DNA from 2 places in the Synechococcus sp. BL107 genome. Region 2 is predicted to be linked to the other one. Evidence: predicted binding sites of a transcription regulator. Region 2 holds the regulator's gene; the other holds the start of a gene.
What was found. The regulator HrcA, encoded in region 2, represses chaperone genes, less so after heat shock. The targets are predictions, from matches to a motif close to TTAGCACTCNNNNNNNNNGAGTGCTAA.

Region 1 (9,681 bases), 1.5 Mb from region 2:
GATAGGCGGAGGCTCTGGCGCCATTGATCGAGCAGTTCCCGGCAGCGCACCACGGTGGACGGTGGCACCGCGGAAGGATGCATGGATGAAGGTGGCGACCCTGTCACCGCTGGTCTTGCGTTGACAAAGCCTTCGGACAGGCCTGCAGAGTGAGCCGAAACAGCCTGGCTTGCTGTGATCTGGAATCGACCCTGATCCATCCCACCAGGTTAAAAGGCCACGCAAGCGACCAACGTGAGGTCATTCATGTCTGGATGTTGCTCTGACGACATGTCTCAGGGTTGTTCAAGGTGCGTTCTCCAGTAGAGGCTGCTTGTTGAGAGCCTGTTGTTCGGCGTCTTGGTCCAGCTACGCTGAAACTTGATTAGGCCAGTCAGCCAGGGGAGAATCCGTGATTCGCATTCTTCTTCTCTCGCTCATACTTCTTTTTACGATCCGTCAAATTAAAAAGATTTTTGCTGACGCAACGGTCGTTCAACACGACATCAGTGCCGACTCGGCGGTTGTTGATGTTGATGTAATTGTCGATGAGCAGAAGGATCACCATTCATCTAGCTGACCTGTTCTCAAGCCTTTGGATGGCAGAGCATGTTGCAACCGATACGAGTGTTCACTCGGCTTCGGGCTCAATTTTCTCGGGTTGTTGATCTGCGATCCCAAAGCGATTCCGTTATTTCGGTATTTGTTTCCATTTTTTTCTTGCAGCCGTTGTTTTTTGTGCCAATCCTGGCGTGTACGGACAATTTAAAAAACACCATGACCGTCCGACTAGAAAAACTCACTTCAAATGGTTGGGAGCATGATTCCAATCACTCAGATCTTCACAGTGCGACTAACCACGCCAAAGATTTGATCGGGCAGGAGTTGTCCACCTATCGCTTACTTCGTGATGACCGCGTGATGTTGTCGCTCATCACTGCGAAAGGGGTGATGTGGGTCAATGCAGACCTAGAAGTCCAAGGCAAAGCTTTGGTTCACGCGTAAATTTTTTTTTAATCAGTGATTCTTGATTTACTCGGTTCCAAAAGTATTGGGACCATTGTCCAAGAAGGCAAGCACCAACCCTTTCGTGCTGTTGCTTGCCCGATCAAGGGCCTCAACTATGACGAATCACAGATGAAAGACAACGACGTTCATCGTCGACAACGTCTGTCTGAAGTCGAATATGATTGTTGATGTGGATTGAGTTGGCTTGTTGAGGTCTGAGACCATCGCTTAGGCGGGTTTGCGCCACCATCCTGCTAATACCGCCAACACGGCTTCGGCTCCAATCACTCCAACAAATCCGCCGAACTCATCGACAACGACCCGTACTCCGCCGCTGTCTTTTCTGAAGCCTGTGAGTAGTCGATCGGCTCGGATCATTTCAGGTACGTAATCCACCTGCTCGCAAAGGTCGACCGGTGTTAGTAGGCCGCGGTTTTCCAGTAAAGCGGTGAGGAGATGTTCTCGGCTTGCAACGCCTAAAACCTTGTCCACTTGGTCGCCTAAGACCACCCACCATGGGGAATTGTTTTCCATCAGTCGAGTCCGTTGTGACTCAATGCTCAAGCTGCCATCCAGTGTTGGAGCAGCCACCCGGGGCGTCATCAAATCTCTTGCGGTGAGGTCGTTGAGTTGAAACACCTTGCCGATCATCGCGGCCTCATCCGCTTCGATTTCTCCCTTTTGGGAGCCAAGGCGAGCAAGGAGCCTGATTTCGTCTTCGTTGGTGCTGATTTCGGCTTCCGCTGTGAGAGCCGGCAAGATCCGCTCCAGGAGCACCACAAGCGGGCGTAACAAAATTCCCAGCCAATGCAGTAATGGCGCACTAGCGAGGGCCACAGGGAGGGCCAAGCGGCTACCCAAAGCCTTGGGAAGAATCTCCCCAAGCAGAATGACGAGAATCGTGAGGCCAATCGAAAACAGCGGCAGTGCCGCACTGTTCACACCGCGCTGCTCAAAAACCCAGGCGGCATAACCACCGAGCATCAAGCTGCCAAAAATATTGAAGCCATTGTTGGTAATCACCAGTGCAGACAGCGTTCTGCCGAGATGTTTCCGCAACTTGGCCAACCGCCGCGCTCCAGCCACAGGACGCTCGCGGGCGGCGAGCTCCTGGACTCGAATCGGATTCACCGTTAACAGTGCCGCTTCTACACCAGAGCACAGGGCAGAACCGAGCAGCACTATCAACACAAGCACGATCAGCACGAGAAGATCGGAGCTCATTGCTGACCAACACTCGGTCCATCGTATCCGTCGCGCTCAATCAGGCTTCGTGAACTGCCATCCTGAACAACACTCGCTCCCGCCGGTTTGACCGCGTTTGATCCTGGTATCCATGCGCTCAGGCGTGAGCGCTTCATGGAGCAACTAGGGGCTGCAGCGGCGGTGATTCCAGCCGCAGCTCTGACGACCCATCACGCCGATTGTGAGTGGCCGTTTCGCCAAGACAGTGATTTTTTCTATCTCACGGGCTTCGACGAGCCCGATGCGGTTGCTCTCTTGCTGCCCCACCGACCGGAGGGTGAGCGCTTCGTTTTGTTTGTCCAACCGAAGGATCCAGCGGCGGAGGTTTGGACAGGATTCCGTTGGGGGACGGAGGGGGCCTTGGAGCGCTATGGGGCTGACCTCGCCCATCCCCTTGATCAACTCCAGGAGAAATTGTCTGGTTATTTGAATGGAGCGGAAGCCATTGCATTCCGGATTGGTCGTCACCCAGCCGTTGAGCCACTCGTGCTTGCCGCTTGGGGGCGTCAGCTCGACATGTATGCACGCTCTGGAGAAGCGGCGTTTGGTTTGGTGGCGCCGACGCCGATCCTTCATCGTCTGCGTCTTCGCAAAGACCCGCACGAGCTGGCGCGGTTGCGCGATGCCTGTCGAATTTCCGCAGAAGCCCATGAACTGGCACGGGAGATGACCCGCCCTGGGATGAGGGAGTCGGAAGTGCAGGCGGCGATTGAGTCCCATTTTCGGGCCAGTGGGGCCCGGGGCCCTGCCTATGGATCCATCGTCGCCGGCGGCGATAACGCCTGCGTTCTTCATTACACCGCCAACACGGCCCCCCTGCAGGACGGAGATTTGCTCCTGATCGATGCCGGATGTTCCGTGGAGGACTATTACAACGGCGATATCACCCGCACATTTCCCGTTAATGGTCGCTTCAGCGCCGAGCAGCGTGAGCTCTACAGCCTGGTCTTAGCGGCCCAGGAATCGGCCATCGAGATGGTTCGACCGGGCGGAACGGCAGAAAACGTGCACAACACAGCGTTACGCACGTTGGTTGAGGGTCTCGTTGATTTGGGCCTTCTCGTTGGAGATCCCGATGGATTGATTGAACGAGGGGATTACCGCCATCTCTACATGCATCGCACCGGTCATTGGTTGGGGTTGGATGTCCATGATGTGGGGGCCTATCGGTTGGGTGAACGGCCCGCTGAATTAGAAACGGGCTTCGTGCTCACCGTGGAGCCAGGGCTTTACATCAGCGATCGCTTGGCAGTTCCCGAGGGTCAGCCCGAGATTGACGATCGGTGGAAAGGGATTGGCATTCGGATTGAAGATGACGTTGCCGTCACCGATCAGGGCCATGAGGTGTTGACCCACATCGCCCAAAAGAGTCTCGCCGCGATGGAGAGCTAGAGGAGACCGAGGAGATCCAGGGTGTGATTGAGCACCCGATCGGCGCCTGCTCTGCGCAGCGATTGCTGATAGGCAACCACGTTCTTCACGTGGGGAGGGCTAACGGCCAGGCTTTGCCAGGGCAGCTCTGGTCGGATCCTTCTGGCATTGACCACTGTGGTCACGTCAGCCACCGTGTCGCCGATGTAAGCGATGCGTTGTGGATGTTCACCGGCAGCGAGTTGCTCGGCTAGGCGGATCAACCCCGTTGGATCGGGTTTGTCTGGCGCGTCGCCCATCGCAATCAACGGTGGGTCGATTAATCCCAATCGCTCTTGGAGCACGAAGCGCGCGGAGGGCGGTTCCGCTCCACTGACAAAGCCCCAGCGCCAACCTTGACGACTGAGATTGGCGAAAAAATCTGGATCCACGAGCAAGGGCTCATTCCCGATGAAGCCCTTCCATTGGCTGGGATCACCGTTGGGATTACCACCAAAGTAAAAATCACTAAAAACCGAGATCAGATGGTTCCGATCTGGTGGTTCTCCCCCTCGGCGCCGCAGGAATTCGAGGCTGGCGTCCCAGTCGTTGTTCCAGAGGCCTTCCCCTTTCAGCGCGTCGATCTCCTCAGCGGATGGCCGCCATCCGCTGTAGTGCGCCACCGTCTCCTGGAGCGCCATGCGATAGCTGCCGGCCACATCACGGATGACTCCGTCGATGTCGAACAGAAGAATGGAAGGTGATCCCAGAGTTAAAGCTGAATAAAGCGGCTGGTAGGCTAGTTCTTCTTGTATTTCTGACTTGAGCGCTGACCCCATGACGGCTACCGAAGGCGCTGCCACCACCGACCAGGAGGTCGCGACTCCGGCCGCCGCTGCGGTTGAAGACGCCACCCAGGCAGCTGATCCCACTGAAAAGACTGCTGAAACTTCAGCAGACCCAGCGCCAGCAACCCCAGCCCCAATCAAAGCCGAGGGACGACCTGTTTTGACTGGTGCAGCAGCAGCGCTGGCATCCGCAACGATCGACGCCGATGGCGTTCCTTCTGGCTACACGCCAAAGGCTGATGAAGGTCGTTTTCTGCTGAAGATCCTCTGGCTCCCAGACAACGTTGCCCTCGCCGTGGATCAGATTGTGGGTGGTGGCCCAAGCCCCCTCACGTCCTACTTCTTCTGGCCCCGTGAGGATGCCTGGGAAACTCTCAAAACAGAACTTGAGGGAAAGAGCTGGATCACCGACAACGAGCGTGTTGAAGTTCTCAACCAGGCCACGGAAGTGATCAATTATTGGCAGGAAGAAGGCAAAGGCAAGAGCCTTGATGAAGCCAAACTGAAGTTCCCTGACGTGACGTTCTGCGGTACCGCTTGATCGCCCGTTGATCGGTTTGTGCGTAAAAAAAACGGCCTGCCTTTGCAGGTCGTTTTTTATGGAAATACTGAATCGACTGCGTTCTTTGCGAACCCAACAAAGCGCAAAAAAAGCCGGAAGCTCAGCTTCCGGCGAAGTTATAAAGAGCAATCGCTCTGCCCTTCAGGCAGGCAGCCATGGTCGGTCAGTCAGCCGACTTGCTGGCTTGCATGCGAGCACGCGCCTCATTGAGCTGCTGTTGGGCCTTCACCTTTTCAGCTGATGCAGGTTGACCTTCCATGCCAGCAACAGCGGACGTTGCCTTTTGAAAGTCTGCTTCCGCGGCGTTGGCATCGATGCTGCTGCCAAGCTCTGCTTTGTTCACCAAAACGGTGACTTCGTCGGAATCGACTTCCGCAAATCCACCCATCAAGGCGATGGAATTCCACGAGCCGTTCGCACGAACACGCAAAACACCAACGTCAATGGCCGTAAGCATTGAGATATGGCCAGTCAGAATGCCGAGCTGACCTGTGGTACTGGGCAGAATCACCTCATCGGCGCTGCCATCAAACACGTTCTGGTCTGGTGCCAGCACGCGGAGGGTGAGGGACATGAACCTGGGTTCGAAGGGAAGAAGAAAGGAAAACGGGCAAGTAAGAAGGGATGTGAGTCACATCCCCCGATCGTGAATTACTTGGATTCAGCAGCCATTTTCTGGGCCTTGGCCTTCACTTCTTCGATACTTCCTACGAGGTAGAAGGCCTGCTCAGGAAGATCGTCGAGGTCGCCAGCGAGAATTTGGTTGAAGCCAGTGATGGTTTCTTCCAATTTCACGTATTTGCCAGGCATGCCGGTGAAGATCTCAGCAACGAAGAAGGGCTGGGACAGGAATTTCTCCACTTTGCGAGCCCGGTCAACGGTTTGACGGTCGTCTTCGGAGAGTTCATCAAGGCCAAGGATGGCAATGATGTCTTGAAGTTCCTTGTAACGCTGCAGGGTGGACTGGACGGCGCGGGCCGTTCTGTAGTGCTCGTCTCCAACCACGGCGGGCTGGAGCATCGTGCTGGAGGAGTCCAGAGGGTCCACAGCTGGGTAGATCCCTTTGGAAGCCAAAGCACGGTTCAGAACCGTTGTGGCGTCCAGGTGAGCAAAGGTGGTAGCTGGTGCTGGGTCGGTGAGATCGTCGGCAGGCACGTACACAGCCTGGATCGACGTGATCGAGCCTTCCACGGTGGACGCAACGCGTTCTTGAAGGGTTCCCACGTCGGTACCAAGGGTGGGTTGGTATCCCACAGCGGATGGCATTCGGCCCAGAAGAGCAGATACCTCAGAACCGGCCTGAACGAAGCGGAAAATGTTGTCAACGAACAGCAACACGTCTTGCTTGTTCACGTCGCGGAAGTGCTCAGCCATGGTGAGGGCTGAGAGGCCGACACGCATGCGCGCACCGGGGGGCTCGTTCATCTGGCCGTAGCAGAGCGCCACCTTCGACTTAGAGAGGTCATCGGCGTTGATCACGCCAGATTCCTTGAATTCCTCATAGAGGTCGTTGCCTTCCCTTGTACGTTCGCCGACACCACCGAACACAGACACACCGCCATGTTCTTTGGCGATGTTGTTGATCAATTCTTGAATCAGAACGGTTTTGCCAACACCAGCACCGCCGAACAAGCCAACTTTTCCTCCTTGGCGGTAGGGAGCGAGAAGGTCGATCACCTTGATGCCGGTTTCAAACACCTTCGGCTTGGTTTCCAGCTCAGTGAGCTTGGGCGCCTCACGATGAATTGGAGCCGTGGTTTTGGTTTTAACAGGACCTTGCTCATCCACGGGTTCGCCGAGGACGTTGAAGATGCGACCCAGAGTGGCTTCGCCGACGGGAACTGAGATCGGAGCGCCGGTATCGACGGCTTCCATGCCGCGAACCAACCCGTCAGTGCCGCTCATGGCCACGGCGCGGACGCGGTGGTCACCAAGGAGCTGTTGCACTTCGGCGGTGAGGGCCACGTCTTGGCCACTCGTGTTCTTCGCTTCAACACGAAGTGCGTTGTAGATCTTGGGCAATTTCCCGGCGGGGAATTCCACGTCCAGAACCGGGCCAATCACTTGGCGGATCACGCCTTTGGTGCCAGCGGATGCAGGAGCAGAAGCGACCATAAGTAAGGAGAGTTACGGGATCAGGCGCAGCGCGCTCGAGACCCATTCAGAGCGGCGCAACCATACCACCGCTGTGGCGGCTGATCAGCCCGCAGGCAAAAGTCCGTTCTGTTCGGTCACCCGCACAGTCGTCTTGTGGTGCGTGGGGGGTGTCTTTGCATACGTTGGCAGTCAACGGCCCTGAGTGCCAACTCGTGTTTATGCGAGTCCCTCAGTGCTTTGTCCCTGCTTTTGCAACAACTCATGGCTGCTGTTTCCCTCAGCGTCTCCACGGTTAAACCCCTTGGCGACCGCGTCTTCGTCAAGGTTTCTGAGTCGGAAGAAAAAACTGCCGGTGGCATTCTTCTGCCCGATACCGCCAAGGAAAAGCCTCAAGTTGGTGAGGTCGTTCAAGTCGGCCCCGGTAAGTCCAATGAAGACGGCAGCCGTCAGTCACCTGAGGTTGGTATTGGCGACAAAGTTCTGTACAGCAAGTACGCCGGTACCGACATCAAGCTCGGCAGCGATGAGTACGTCTTGCTTTCCGAAAAGGACATCCTCGCAATCGTTAACTAATTCGGTTGACGACGCGCTGAGGTTTTGAACCCTTGGCTGCAATTAACACTATTTTTTTAGGACACAATTTCCATGGCTAAGCGCATTATTTATAACGAGAACGCCCGTCGTGCTCTCGAAAAAGGCATCGATATCCTTGCCGAATCTGTTGCCGTCACCTTGGGTCCAAAAGGGCGCAACGTGGTTCTTGAGAAGAAATTTGGATCTCCTCAGATCATCAACGATGGTGTCACCATCGCGAAAGAGATCGAGCTGGAAGATCACATCGAGAACACTGGCGTTGCTTTGATCCGTCAGGCCGCATCCAAAACCAACGATGCCGCTGGTGACGGCACCACAACGGCTACCGTCCTGGCCCACGCCATGGTGAAGGCCGGTCTCCGCAACGTCGCTGCAGGTGCGAACGCCATCACCCTCAAAAAAGGTATTGATAAGGCGTCCGATTTCTTGGTCGGCAAGATCAAGGACATGGCCAAGCCCATTGCTGACAGCAATGCCATTGCCCAGGTCGGCACGATTTCTGCAGGCAATGACGAGGAAGTCGGCAAAATGATCGCCGATGCCATGGACAAAGTTGGCAAGGAAGGGGTGATTTCCCTGGAAGAAGGTAAATCCATGGAGACAGAGCTCGAAGTCACCGAGGGAATGCGTTTCGATAAGGGATATATCTCCCCTTACTTCGCCACCGACACCGAGCGGATGGAAGCTGTCCTCGATGAGCCTTACATCCTTCTAACAGACAAGAAAATCGGTCTTGTTCAAGATCTCGTTCCTGTGCTCGAGCAAATTGCACGCACCGGAAAACCTCTTCTGATCATTGCTGAAGACATCGAAAAAGAAGCCCTCGCCACCCTTGTGGTGAACCGTTTGCGCGGTGTGCTGAATGTGGCAGCGGTGAAGGCTCCCGGTTTCGGTGATCGCCGTAAGGCCATGCTTGAAGACATGGCTGTGCTGACGAATGGTCAGCTGATCACCGAAGACGCTGGTCTGAAACTCGAGAACGCCAAGTTGGAGATGTTGGGCACAGCCCGTCGCATCACGATCAACAAAGACACCACCACCATCGTTGCCGAAGGTAATGAGGCTGCTGTTGGTGCTCGTTGCGAGCAGATCAAAAAGCAGATGGACGAAACCGACTCCACCTATGACAAAGAAAAGCTGCAAGAGCGTCTGGCCAAACTGGCTGGTGGTGTTGCGGTCGTAAAAGTGGGTGCGGCGACTGAAACCGAGATGAAGGACAAAAAGCTTCGTCTGGAAGATGCCATCAATGCCACCAAGGCAGCCGTGGAAGAAGGCATCGTTCCAGGTGGTGGTACCACCTTGGCTCACCTGGCTCCTGCCCTCGAAGAGTGGGCCAATGGCAACCTCTCCGGCGAAGAGTTGATCGGTGCCAATATTGTTGCGGCAGCTCTAACAGCCCCACTGATGCGCATCGCTGAAAATGCTGGTGCCAATGGTGCTGTGGTCGCTGAAAATGTTAAGTCCCGCTCAAACAACGAGGGCTATAACGCTGCCAATGGCGACTATGTCGACATGCTGGCGGCTGGAATCGTTGACCCTGCCAAGGTAACGCGTTCTGGTTTGCAGAATGCTGCCTCAATTGCTGGCATGGTGCTCACCACTGAATGCATTGTTGCTGACCTTCCTGAGAAGAAAGACGCAGCACCTGCCGGCGGTGGCATGGGTGGTGGTGACTTTGATTACTAGATTTCTAGACCTTTATAAATTAAGGTCTTAAATCACTAATTTTATAACGGAGAAAGTATTTCTTTCTCCGTTTTTTATGTCATTTTTTATTGGAAGGTTAATTTAAACCAATTTGCTAAGGCTGTCTTTTCGTTATTATAGGTTTTGCGATTATTTCTTCAGCTTCAACATGTCTGCAGTCATGTTGATAATGACTTGCACGTCTATGCTGTAGCTGATGAATCCAAGGCCTGCTGGCTTTGCTTCTATATTTTTGCCCTTTGTAAATAGGTTGCCAACATCATTGACGAGCGATTTGTTGACTAGCTTTAC
Region 2 (9,681 bases):
GCCGAGCCAGGATCACAGCACGACCGTTTTATTGCGATGCCGATCCGCTGGTATGGCCCTGCCAACCCTGAAGACCCGACTTATCGGCACTTTGAACGCATCGTCAACTTTTGTTTGCACGCTGGCGTCTTCGCTGCAATCAACAGCGGTGCCTGGTTTTTCCAAGAAATGAAACATCCTTTTCCGGAACCCTCACTCAGTTGGATCACAGGGGTATGGGCTAGCGCTCTGGCCATTCAGTTGGTCAGCGTGATCGCTCGTCGCCCAAGGGAGTCCGATTAGAGCCACCATGAGACAGCTCTGAGCTGCGACATGTCTCTCTCCGCATCCGACTTGAAAGATCTGCAAGCAGCTGTGGCTGATCGCCTGTACCTGCAGATCAATGGCTGGCATCTCTACCTCGGTGATGCCGGTATCGCTGAGGCTCTTGCCGTTGAATGCAGCGCCCTGATCAATCAAGGGGCCGCTGTCGCAGCACGGCAAGCCATCGAAGCGGTGAAGGTTCCTGTAGCCGGCGGTGCCAGTCAGCTACCGCTGGCTCGGTTAATGCCGCCAGCCCAACTGAGAGACCTTGAGGACCTCCTGCAGCCTTACTGCTAACCGAAAAAGCAGTTCGGGAGGATGGATCAAGACCTGTGGTCGATAGATCCCATAAAGTCGCATGACGACAGGGTTCCTCCGTGCTGCTAATCGAGGTCACCAACGCACGTCAAGTCGTGCAACAACGCATTGGAAAACTCGGGGCACGACTGATTGGGAAAGTGGTCGATCCGGAAAAGCAAGTGGAAGAGGCCTTGATGCAGGAAATGGAAACTGCCTTCAAAGAGTTCGGAATCGAAGCCAAAATCTCTTCAGTGGCCAATGCCCAAACCATCGGCACTGGTCTGCTGGAACTTCCGATTCAAGTAAGAGCAACCAAAGAAGTGCATCACGACGATTAATCGAACGCAGGGGTCCAGAACACCCGTTCAACCAGCACCAGTTCAGCCAAGGTCGAGCCGCGCATGCAGGGGGAGCGTGGTGCCCACGTCATCCTGTTGATCAACATCCACCACAAGGCTGAGACCTTGGACCTGACCTTTCAAAGATTGGCCCGCGAGGGCCTGAACGAAGGCCCAGGGTTGCCACGCAGCCAGCAAATTCTGGGATGGCTCAGCTCCGAGCACAAGCGCATGGGACGGGCGAGCGTCGGTGCTGATGGCCTGCCACTGCCTAAGGCGCGGCTGCAACCCGCGGGTGTCCTGACGATGCTTCAACCCAGTGAGGGTCTCCCCCCACCAATCCACTGAGGCAGCATGAGCTTGAGCTACGGCCAACTGGGCCTCAAGGCCAGCCGTGCGACCACGCTGCCGCACAAGGCGCGTCCAAACCGAGAGCTTTTCGCCATCACCATCCAACTCTGATCGCGATAGGCCTTGCTCCTGAAGCTGAGCATCCACCACAGCCTGCTGCGGCTGCTCACGGGATGTCGTCAGAAGCCAACCATCGGCCTGGTGTTGCCAAAGCAAAGGGCCCTCATCAAGCTCCACCAGCGTTGCGGCAGCCGCTTGATCCTTTAACTGGGAACGCAGAATCGGGCCCAGCCACTGCGCCAAAGGGTGCTGGTCATCAGAATCCAGCAGCCTGGATGGGTTCTGGAGCTGAGCCAGCCAGAGAGCCCGACCACCGGCCGTGTCGGACAAATCTTTGAGGGGTGGCCATCGCTCTGGGGACAGCTTGTCGCGGAATGCAAGAACAGCATCTGCAGCCAACGTGGCCCCATCCGGACGCAGTGATGCCACCAACCCCGCCAAGTCGGAACGCTCGGTGAGCTCCACAGGGAGCTGCAACCATCGCTGCATCGCAGCAGGAGACGCCGTTAAAACCGCCACCCCATCACCGAGATCAGCCACGGTCTGCTGCAGCCGTTGATCCCCCAACTGATGTTGGTCCTTCAACTGGGACACATCGAGGGATTGCTCGAGCACGCCGCGGCCTGAAGCCAGCAACAGGAGATCGTCATCGATCAGGGCGGTCGCGAGAGGCTGGGGATCGCGACCGATCAAGGCACCACGACCGCTAATCACACCAATCCCGCGGTAGCTACTGATCTGCAAATCAGTGCCAGCCAAACTTCGGGTTTGCCAGAAGCGCTGCAAGAAACGGCGGGCACCGTCGCTATCACGACTGGTCAGGGCCAGAACCCATCCAGGGTCAGACGCGCCGTCAAGCAAGGTCAGGCTGATTTCCGAGCCAATCCAAGGTGCGAGTTCTGCATCAAACTCAAGGCCAGCCAAGGCAAACGCACCATTGCGCCAGGCACGGGCTCCATCTCGGGCCGCACGACGTTCTGAAGCGGGCGCCACAGCCTGGGCATAGGCGGGCAAGCGTGAGGGATCTGCCAGCCAATGCAACGACACAGAAGCATCACGGGGCACAAAGCGGGCCGATCGCGGCAATTGCAACGGCTGCTCCGCCAGATGAAGCGGGCTACGCCGATCCATGGTCCAAATCAGACCCGTAGCTAGCAGCACTAGCGACAACAGGGCGGCACTAACCGCGGTAAGAAAGGAGCGGGCCTGCATGGGCCTGCGATCGCGAATCACCTCATCTTTGTCCATCACCGCAGAATGGCGCCATGAGCCTTGTCCAACCACGTCCGATCAGCGCCCCTGACCTACAGCTTTGGCTCCAGGGAGATGCGCCTTCACCACGGGTTTTGGATGTGCGAGAAGCCCAAGAATTGATGATGGCCAAATTTCCCACCGACGTGCTGCACTTGCCTTTAAGTGCGTCGTCTGAATGGATCGAAACACTGCAATCGCGGCTTGTACCCAACCAACCCGTCGTGGTGCTTTGTCATGCCGGTGTGCGCAGCCATCACTTCGGTCTATGGCTCCTCGATCAAGCCTGGGGCCTAGAGGTTTGGAATCTGGAGGGGGGCATCGACGCCTGGAGTACCCAGGTGGATGACACCGTCCCCCGCTACTGATGAAGCCTTTATCGCGTCGTCAAGAGCAAGTGCTGCAGGCCACGGTGCATCACTACGTCGACACGATGGAGCCGGTGGGAAGCCGAACGCTGGTACAACGCTTCTCGATGCCAGCCAGCTCAGCCACCATTCGCTCAGCGATGGGTGCCTTGGAACAACGTGGACTGCTCACCCAACCCCATACATCCTCTGGCCGGATTCCAAGCGCCCTGGGATATCGCCATTACGTGGACTGCCTCCTCCCGGAACCTGCAGCCACCGTCCTGCACTTGGAACGGGAACTCACGGGACTCAGCCTTGGCTGGGCCGCCCTCGATGATCTGCTCCTGCAGCTCGCGCGCCGACTGACTGATTTCACCGGTTTAATGAGCCTCATCACCCGACCAAAGCGGACACAACCTCAGCTCGAAGCGATTCGTCTCGTGCAAAGCGGCGAACGGTTACTGGTGATGCTGGTGGAAAACAGCGGTCACGCCAGTCATCTGAATTTGCGGCTGCCCCATGCAACGAGTGATGAGCTGGATGCCATCGAACGCTGGACAGAAGAGCAATTGCGAGCGGGGGTCCTGAACTGGGAGAAATTGCCCACCCAACTCCAACGGAGTGGCGATGTGCTGCGTCATGCCCTCGAACATCCCTCGATCTCGCTCGCACCAACAACCTTGGTGCACGGTTTATCACGACTGGTCGCCGAACCAGAATTCCAAAGCGCCCAAGACCTTGGCCCCTTGCTTCAGCTCATCGACGATGAGCCCACGGCCCTGATCAGCCCTGGTGCTGAAGCGCGGGTGTTCATCGGCCAAGAGCATCCCCAATCCGCGCTTGAGGCCTGTTCTGTGGTGCAGGCTCCGTACCGATGTGGACAAGAGGGAACTGGCCACGTGGCCCTCATTGGACCCATGCGAATGGCTTACGCCACGGCATGTTCCGCAGTGGAGCGTGTCGCTCGCCACCTGGAGCTACTGCTCAGCTGACGGGCAATTCACCACTCAGAGCTTGTCGCCGAGCTTCTCAGCGACTGTGTTCACATCTTTATCGCCACGACCCGAACAGTTGATCACCACTTCACAACCCTGGGGCAGGGTTGGGCAGAGCTGCTCCAACCAAGCAAAGGCATGGGCTGTTTCGAGGGCGGGAATAATTCCCTCTAACTCACTCACCAAACGCAACGCATTAAGGGCTTGTTCGTCGGTGACTGCGGCGTATTCAGCCCGGCCAATCTCTTTGAGATAGCTGTGCTCAGGGCCAACTCCGGGGTAGTCCAAACCGGCACTAATCGAATGGGCTTCTTGCACCTGGCCATCACTGTCTTGCAACAGCAAGCTCATCGCCCCATGCAAAACCCCCGCCCGGCCTTCGGTGATGGTGGCGGCATGACGGGGCGTATTCACACCGTCACCGGCGGCCTCTACGCCAATGAGACGAACCGTGGTGTCTTGCACAAACGGATGGAACAACCCCATGGCATTCGACCCCCCTCCCACACAGGCCATCAACACATCTGGCAGGCGACCAAAGGCTTCCTGGCACTGCTGTTTGGCTTCCTGGCCAATGACCGCGTGAAAATCGCGCACCAGCATTGGATAGGGATGGGGACCAGCGACAGAACCGAGGATGTAGTGGGTGGTTTCCACGTTGGTCACCCAGTCGCGAATCGCCTCACTTGTGGCGTCCTTCAACGTGGCTGACCCTGCTGTCACCGGTTCCACCGTGGCGCCAAGAAGACGCATACGGAACACATTGAGAGCTTGTCGGCGCATGTCCTCCGCGCCCATATAAATCACACAATCGAGGCCGAATCGAGCGCAAACGGTTGCTGTAGCCACACCGTGCTGGCCAGCCCCTGTTTCCGCGATGATTCGTTTTTTGCCCATCCGCAGGGCCAAAAGCGCCTGACCGAGGGCATTATTGATTTTGTGAGCACCGGTGTGGTTCAGATCCTCACGCTTCAGCCAAATGCGTGGGCCACCATCATCGCGGCGGTAATGGGTGGTCAGTCGTTCCGCTTCATAGAGGGGGGTGGCACGACCCACGTAGGTTTTGAGGAGATGGTTGAGTTCCCCGGTGAACGCTGGGTCTGCCCACGCTTGAGCTGCCGCCTGCTCCAACTCCGCCAAGGCTGGCATCAGAGTTTCTGGGACGTACTGGCCACCAAAGCGTCCAAAACGTCCATGGGCGCCTGGGCGGGCTGCCGGCTGGAGGCTGGAGGGATCCGGTTGGGAGGCTTTCGGCAGAGTGCTGGTCACGGATCCAGATCGAAGCGTTGAATCAGCGTAAGCAGGCAATCACGCGATGACGTGAGTCGCAAGCTTTGATCCTGAGATCAAAAAGCTCGACATGGTGCCTCAAGGCTCTTAAACAAGGCGCCCACCGGGGCACTGACGTTCGTCATCGAGAATGGGTTGACGTCGCGAACACAGGTTGATGCCCAAGGGCGGCTGGCAGGAATTCAGCAGCGCCGAGAGTCTGCAGCGACCCAAGGGTCCAGCAGCAGCGCCAACTCCGAAAGCAGATCAAATGGTGCGGGTCCAGCCGACCCGTGGAGGGAAAGGGGGCAAAACAGTGACTGTGATTCGTGGCTTGGAACTCGAACCGGATGGCTTCAAGGCCTTACTGAAAAAACTGAAGAGCCGAATCGGCAGCGGCGGCACCACCAAAGACGGCGTGATCGAACTGCAGGGAGACCAGGTGGATTTGAGCCTGACCCTGCTCATGCAAGAGGGCTACCGACCAAAACGGGCGGGTGGTTAAGGAACAGCATTCAGCTGGGCGAGAATGCACGCCTTACTGCCCCTTGTCATGACCGCGTCCACCCCCAAGGCCACCAACATCGTCTGGCATGAGGCCTCAGTCGATCGGGCCGCCAGGGCGGATAAACGCGGCCATCGCAGCGCCATTCTTTGGTTCACAGGGCTCTCTGGCTCTGGCAAAAGCACCCTGGCCAATGCAGTGAATGCTGCGTTATTTGAGCGCGGGCTTGCCACCTATGTGCTGGACGGTGACAACGTTCGCCATGGCCTCTGCAAAGACTTGGGCTTTTCCGACGCCGACCGTGAAGAAAATATTCGCCGTATCGGCGAAGTGGCGAAATTATTCCTCGATGCAGGCGTGATCGTTCTCACCGCTTTTGTGTCGCCGTTCCGGGCCGACCGTGACAAAGCACGCGACCTCGTGGAGGAAGGGGATTTTTTCGAGATTTTCTGCGCGGCGGATTTAGACGTTTGCGAATCCCGCGATCCCAAGGGTCTGTATGCAAAGGCCCGCTCAGGCGCCATTAAAGAATTCACAGGTATCTCAAGCCCTTACGAGGCTCCTGATACCCCAGAGCTGAAGATCGACACGGGCGCTCAAGAACTGGCGGAATCGGTGGAGGTGGTGATTAAGGCTCTGCAGGACAAGGGAGTGATTCCGGCTGCGTGACGTCCGGCGAGTCCAGATCCGAGCGTGCTGCGTCGGCCAGCGTTTTGATGCAGCTGGCCACCGGCACCGCCAACAGCAACCCCAGCAGTTCTCCCAAACCAAGAATCCCAGCCAATCGGGCACCGACCGGGAGAGCAATCAGGAGCCAGGCAGGTTGCAAGCCCACAATGCTGCCCATTAATCGGGGCTGAATCACCTGATCCACAATTTGGCCGACCGCAATGGCGGCGGCGAGGAGCTCCAACCCCGTGCGAGGGTCCTGCACCCCAAGGATGGCGCTCACAAACACAATCGTGAGAGCACTGGCATAGGGAATGAGGGTGCTGAAGCCGATCAACACGGCGAACAACACTCCATAGGGGATCTCCAAAACGGTGAACACCAAGAGCTGGCCCCCGCTGAGGATCAAGGCCAAGACCACCTGACCAGCGAAATACCCACGAAAGGTTCGACCCAGCGTGGTGGTCACCAGCTCGCGCCATCGAGCTGGCAACCACTGGGCGAGACCAGCCGTAATCGAGTCGGACCCCAGAAGCAGGAACACCGCCAACACCAACACGATCACGGTGTTGATCGACGTGCCGACGGTGGCCCCAAGGATGCTGAGCAAGCGTTGGCTGAGCTGGGTCGCCACCCGACTGATTTGAGAGACCAAGTCGCTGCTGAGATCTGCAAAGTCTGCAGGGAGCCCATGGGCAATGGCCCATGCCTGCCCTTGGTTAATGCCCTGTTCAGCGGCAGTGAGTAACGACGGTGCAGCACTAATCAATTGGCTGAGCTGCACGATTAGCAAAGGCAAGAGCTCAACGACCGCGAACGCAAGCAATCCCGCGGTGAGCAAAACCACCACAGTGATTGCCGGTAAGCGCGGCAAACCACGCCCCATCAGCCATCGGCAGGGGATGTCCAACAAAAAGGCGATCAACGCTGCCGTAATAAACAGGCCTGGAAATGGGGCGAACTGCACCAGCACCCGTTTGAGCACAAACACGTTCAACCCGATCACGGGAAGCACCAGACCAATCCGAAACCAGGCGGGCCAAGCGTTCACTTAGCGGGTCTCTCCGACGAGCGAAGCGCTAGAGGCACCAGCGACGTATTGGCACCAAAAACCCAGCCAAGCGGCAATCCCGAGCAACTTGAACCCCTCCTCAGTGAGTTGAATCGTTGTAGGGGGGAAGGGCAAATAGTTCTGCAAAGCATCAATCAACACGGAACCACCCAGAAGCAGCACCGACAACAAAAAAGAGTCCCCTCCAAATCGTCGTAAAGGTTTGCGGAAGCAGACCAGCAGCAGCACGCTGAAAACGGTGTAGGTGATGTAAAGCGTGGCCTCCCCGAGATAGCGGTCATGGACGAGAAACATGTCGTCTAAGCACAACCAGAGGGAAAAACCGCCCCCGCAAAATGCAAACTGCCGCCAAGCGACAGGACCTCTGATTTGGCCCGAACCAGCTGCAAACAATGCAATCGCAGCCGCTGCCATCCAGAGCAAATACCCAACGCTGGAGATAAAACCCAAGCCCAAGGGCGCGTCGCATGTTTGCGCCAGATCACGCACGACCAGTTGAAGATCAATTCCCTCAGCCGAACTCCAAACCAGAGAAATGGCGTAGAGGGCCGCTGCAGGCAAAAGCGTCCACCGAATCGTGGAGCTGAGGGTGGACGTTCCGGTTAAGCGCTGCATCAGCTCATTTGCTCCAAATAAGCGCTGCTGCCCAGATCGAGGAGGCGCGCGTCTTTTGCCACCACTGCATCGTGCAGGCTGCTGCGGTAGTCCGCTAGCCGCTGGGTCAAGTCGTCATCGGAGCTGGCCAAGATCTGCGCCGCCAACAAACCTGCGTTAAGCCCCCCTCCAATCGCCACCGTGGCCACAGGGATACCAGCGGGCATCTGCACAATCGAATGCAGTGAATCCACCCCCGACAAAGCACGGCTCTGCACAGGCACTCCAATAACCGGCAGAGTCGTGAGAGCGGCCACCATGCCAGGGAGGTGGGCCGCACCACCGGCACCGGCAACGATGACGCGGAAGCCACGTCCGCGGGCTTGCTCCGCAAAGGCCACCATTTCCAGAGGGGTTCGATGGGCTGATAACACCCGCACCTCGACCGTGACGCCGAGCTGCCGCAAGATCGCGGCGGCCGGTTCCATCGTTGGCAGATCGGAATCGCTGCCCATCACCACGGCAACACGGGCAGAACAAGAGGGTGTTGTCACGTCAGATTCCGGCGAGACTGCCATCGTCTCCCCCACCGGCCTGCAGCGCCAGCCCTAATGCGACGGATCACCAATGTGCGCCTCCCCGCACCCTTGGGTGGTGCGACAAAACGTCAGCACTGGCTGGACCTCAACATCGAGGGAGTCGTGACCGCTTTGGGTCCCATGGGCTCGGGGACATCTCAGGCAGAGAACAACTGGAACGGCGACTGGATCAGCCCCCGTGGCATCGATTTACAAATCAATGGGGGCTTGGGCTTGGCCTTCCCCGAACTGACACCCCATGACCTACCGCGACTCATGGAGCTGCTGGATTTGCTCTGGAGCGATGGCGTCGAAGCGATTGCCCCAACCTTGGTGACTTGCGGAATCAAGCCCCTTCGCAATGCCCTCGCCGTTTTACGAGAAGCCAGGACGCAGCATCGCGCTGGTCGCTGTCGACTTTTGGGGGCCCACCTTGAAGGTCCATTTCTGGCGGAATCACGCCGGGGCGCCCATCCACGGGAGCACCTGGCCAGCCCAACCCTCACGGCCTTGGAGACACGCATCAACGGCTTCGAATCCGAGATTTCCTTGATGACCCTGGCCCCAGAACTGGTGGGAGCCGATGCAGTGATTCAGCGGCTGAGGGAGTTGGGGATCACGGTGGCCCTCGGGCATAGCGCCGCCAACGCAAACACCGCTGGCCAAGCGTTCAGCCAGGGGGTGGGCATGCTGACCCATGCTTTTAATGCCATGCCAGGCCTCCATCACCGCGCGCCGGGCCCAGTCGGCGAAGCCTGTCGAAACGGCAACATCGCCCTAGGACTGATCGCCGATGGCGTGCATGTCGACCCCACGATGGCGGTGTTGCTGCAACGACTTGCCCCAAGCCAAATCGTGCTGGTGAGCGATGCCCTGGCGCCCTATGGGCTCGCCGATGGAACCCATCGCTGGGATGAACGAACCCTGCTCGTGACGAATGGAACGTGCCGCCTGGAGGATGGAACCTTGGCGGGGGTAACACTGCCGCAGCTCGAAGGGGTAAAACGCCTTGCCCGCTGGAGCAAGGAGATTGGGCCAGCGATTTG

Region 1: a site for HrcA is predicted at 7,272-7,298, ahead of groES (co-chaperone GroES). Genes of this name have one in related genera too.

What each region holds. Positions count from the first base shown of each region.
Region 1 covers NZ_DS022298.1:2,137,380-2,147,060, reverse strand. The annotation lists gene BL107_RS11240 (GTP-binding protein) at 1-83, opposite strand, end outside; gene BL107_RS12770 (hypothetical protein) at 374-547, opposite strand; gene BL107_RS12765 (hypothetical protein) at 757-984, shown strand; gene BL107_RS11230 (CNNM domain-containing protein) at 1,216-2,211, opposite strand; gene BL107_RS11225 (aminopeptidase P N-terminal domain-containing protein) at 2,299-3,624, shown strand; gene BL107_RS11220 (TIGR01548 family HAD-type hydrolase) at 3,621-4,421, opposite strand; gene BL107_RS11215 (30S ribosomal protein PSRP-3) at 4,420-4,971, shown strand; gene atpC (ATP synthase F1 subunit epsilon) at 5,156-5,566, opposite strand; gene atpD (F0F1 ATP synthase subunit beta) at 5,644-7,107, opposite strand; gene groES (co-chaperone GroES) at 7,351-7,662, shown strand; gene groL (chaperonin GroEL) at 7,735-9,369, shown strand; gene BL107_RS11190 (hypothetical protein) at 9,520-9,681, opposite strand, start outside.
Region 2 covers NZ_DS022298.1:602,395-612,075, reverse strand. The annotation lists gene BL107_RS03005 (hypothetical protein) at 37-282, shown strand; gene BL107_RS03000 (DUF3181 family protein) at 313-600, shown strand; gene BL107_RS02995 (hypothetical protein) at 681-941, shown strand; gene BL107_RS02990 (DUF3352 domain-containing protein) at 984-2,600, opposite strand; gene BL107_RS02985 (rhodanese-like domain-containing protein) at 2,618-2,971, shown strand; gene hrcA (heat-inducible transcriptional repressor HrcA) at 2,971-3,945, shown strand; gene trpB (tryptophan synthase subunit beta) at 3,961-5,217, opposite strand; gene BL107_RS02970 (translation initiation factor) at 5,396-5,722, shown strand; gene cysC (adenylyl-sulfate kinase) at 5,771-6,391, shown strand; gene BL107_RS02960 (AI-2E family transporter) at 6,351-7,442, opposite strand; gene BL107_RS02955 (hypothetical protein) at 7,443-8,078, opposite strand; gene purE (5-(carboxyamino)imidazole ribonucleotide mutase) at 8,078-8,635, opposite strand; gene BL107_RS02945 (N-acetylglucosamine-6-phosphate deacetylase) at 8,669-9,681, shown strand, end outside.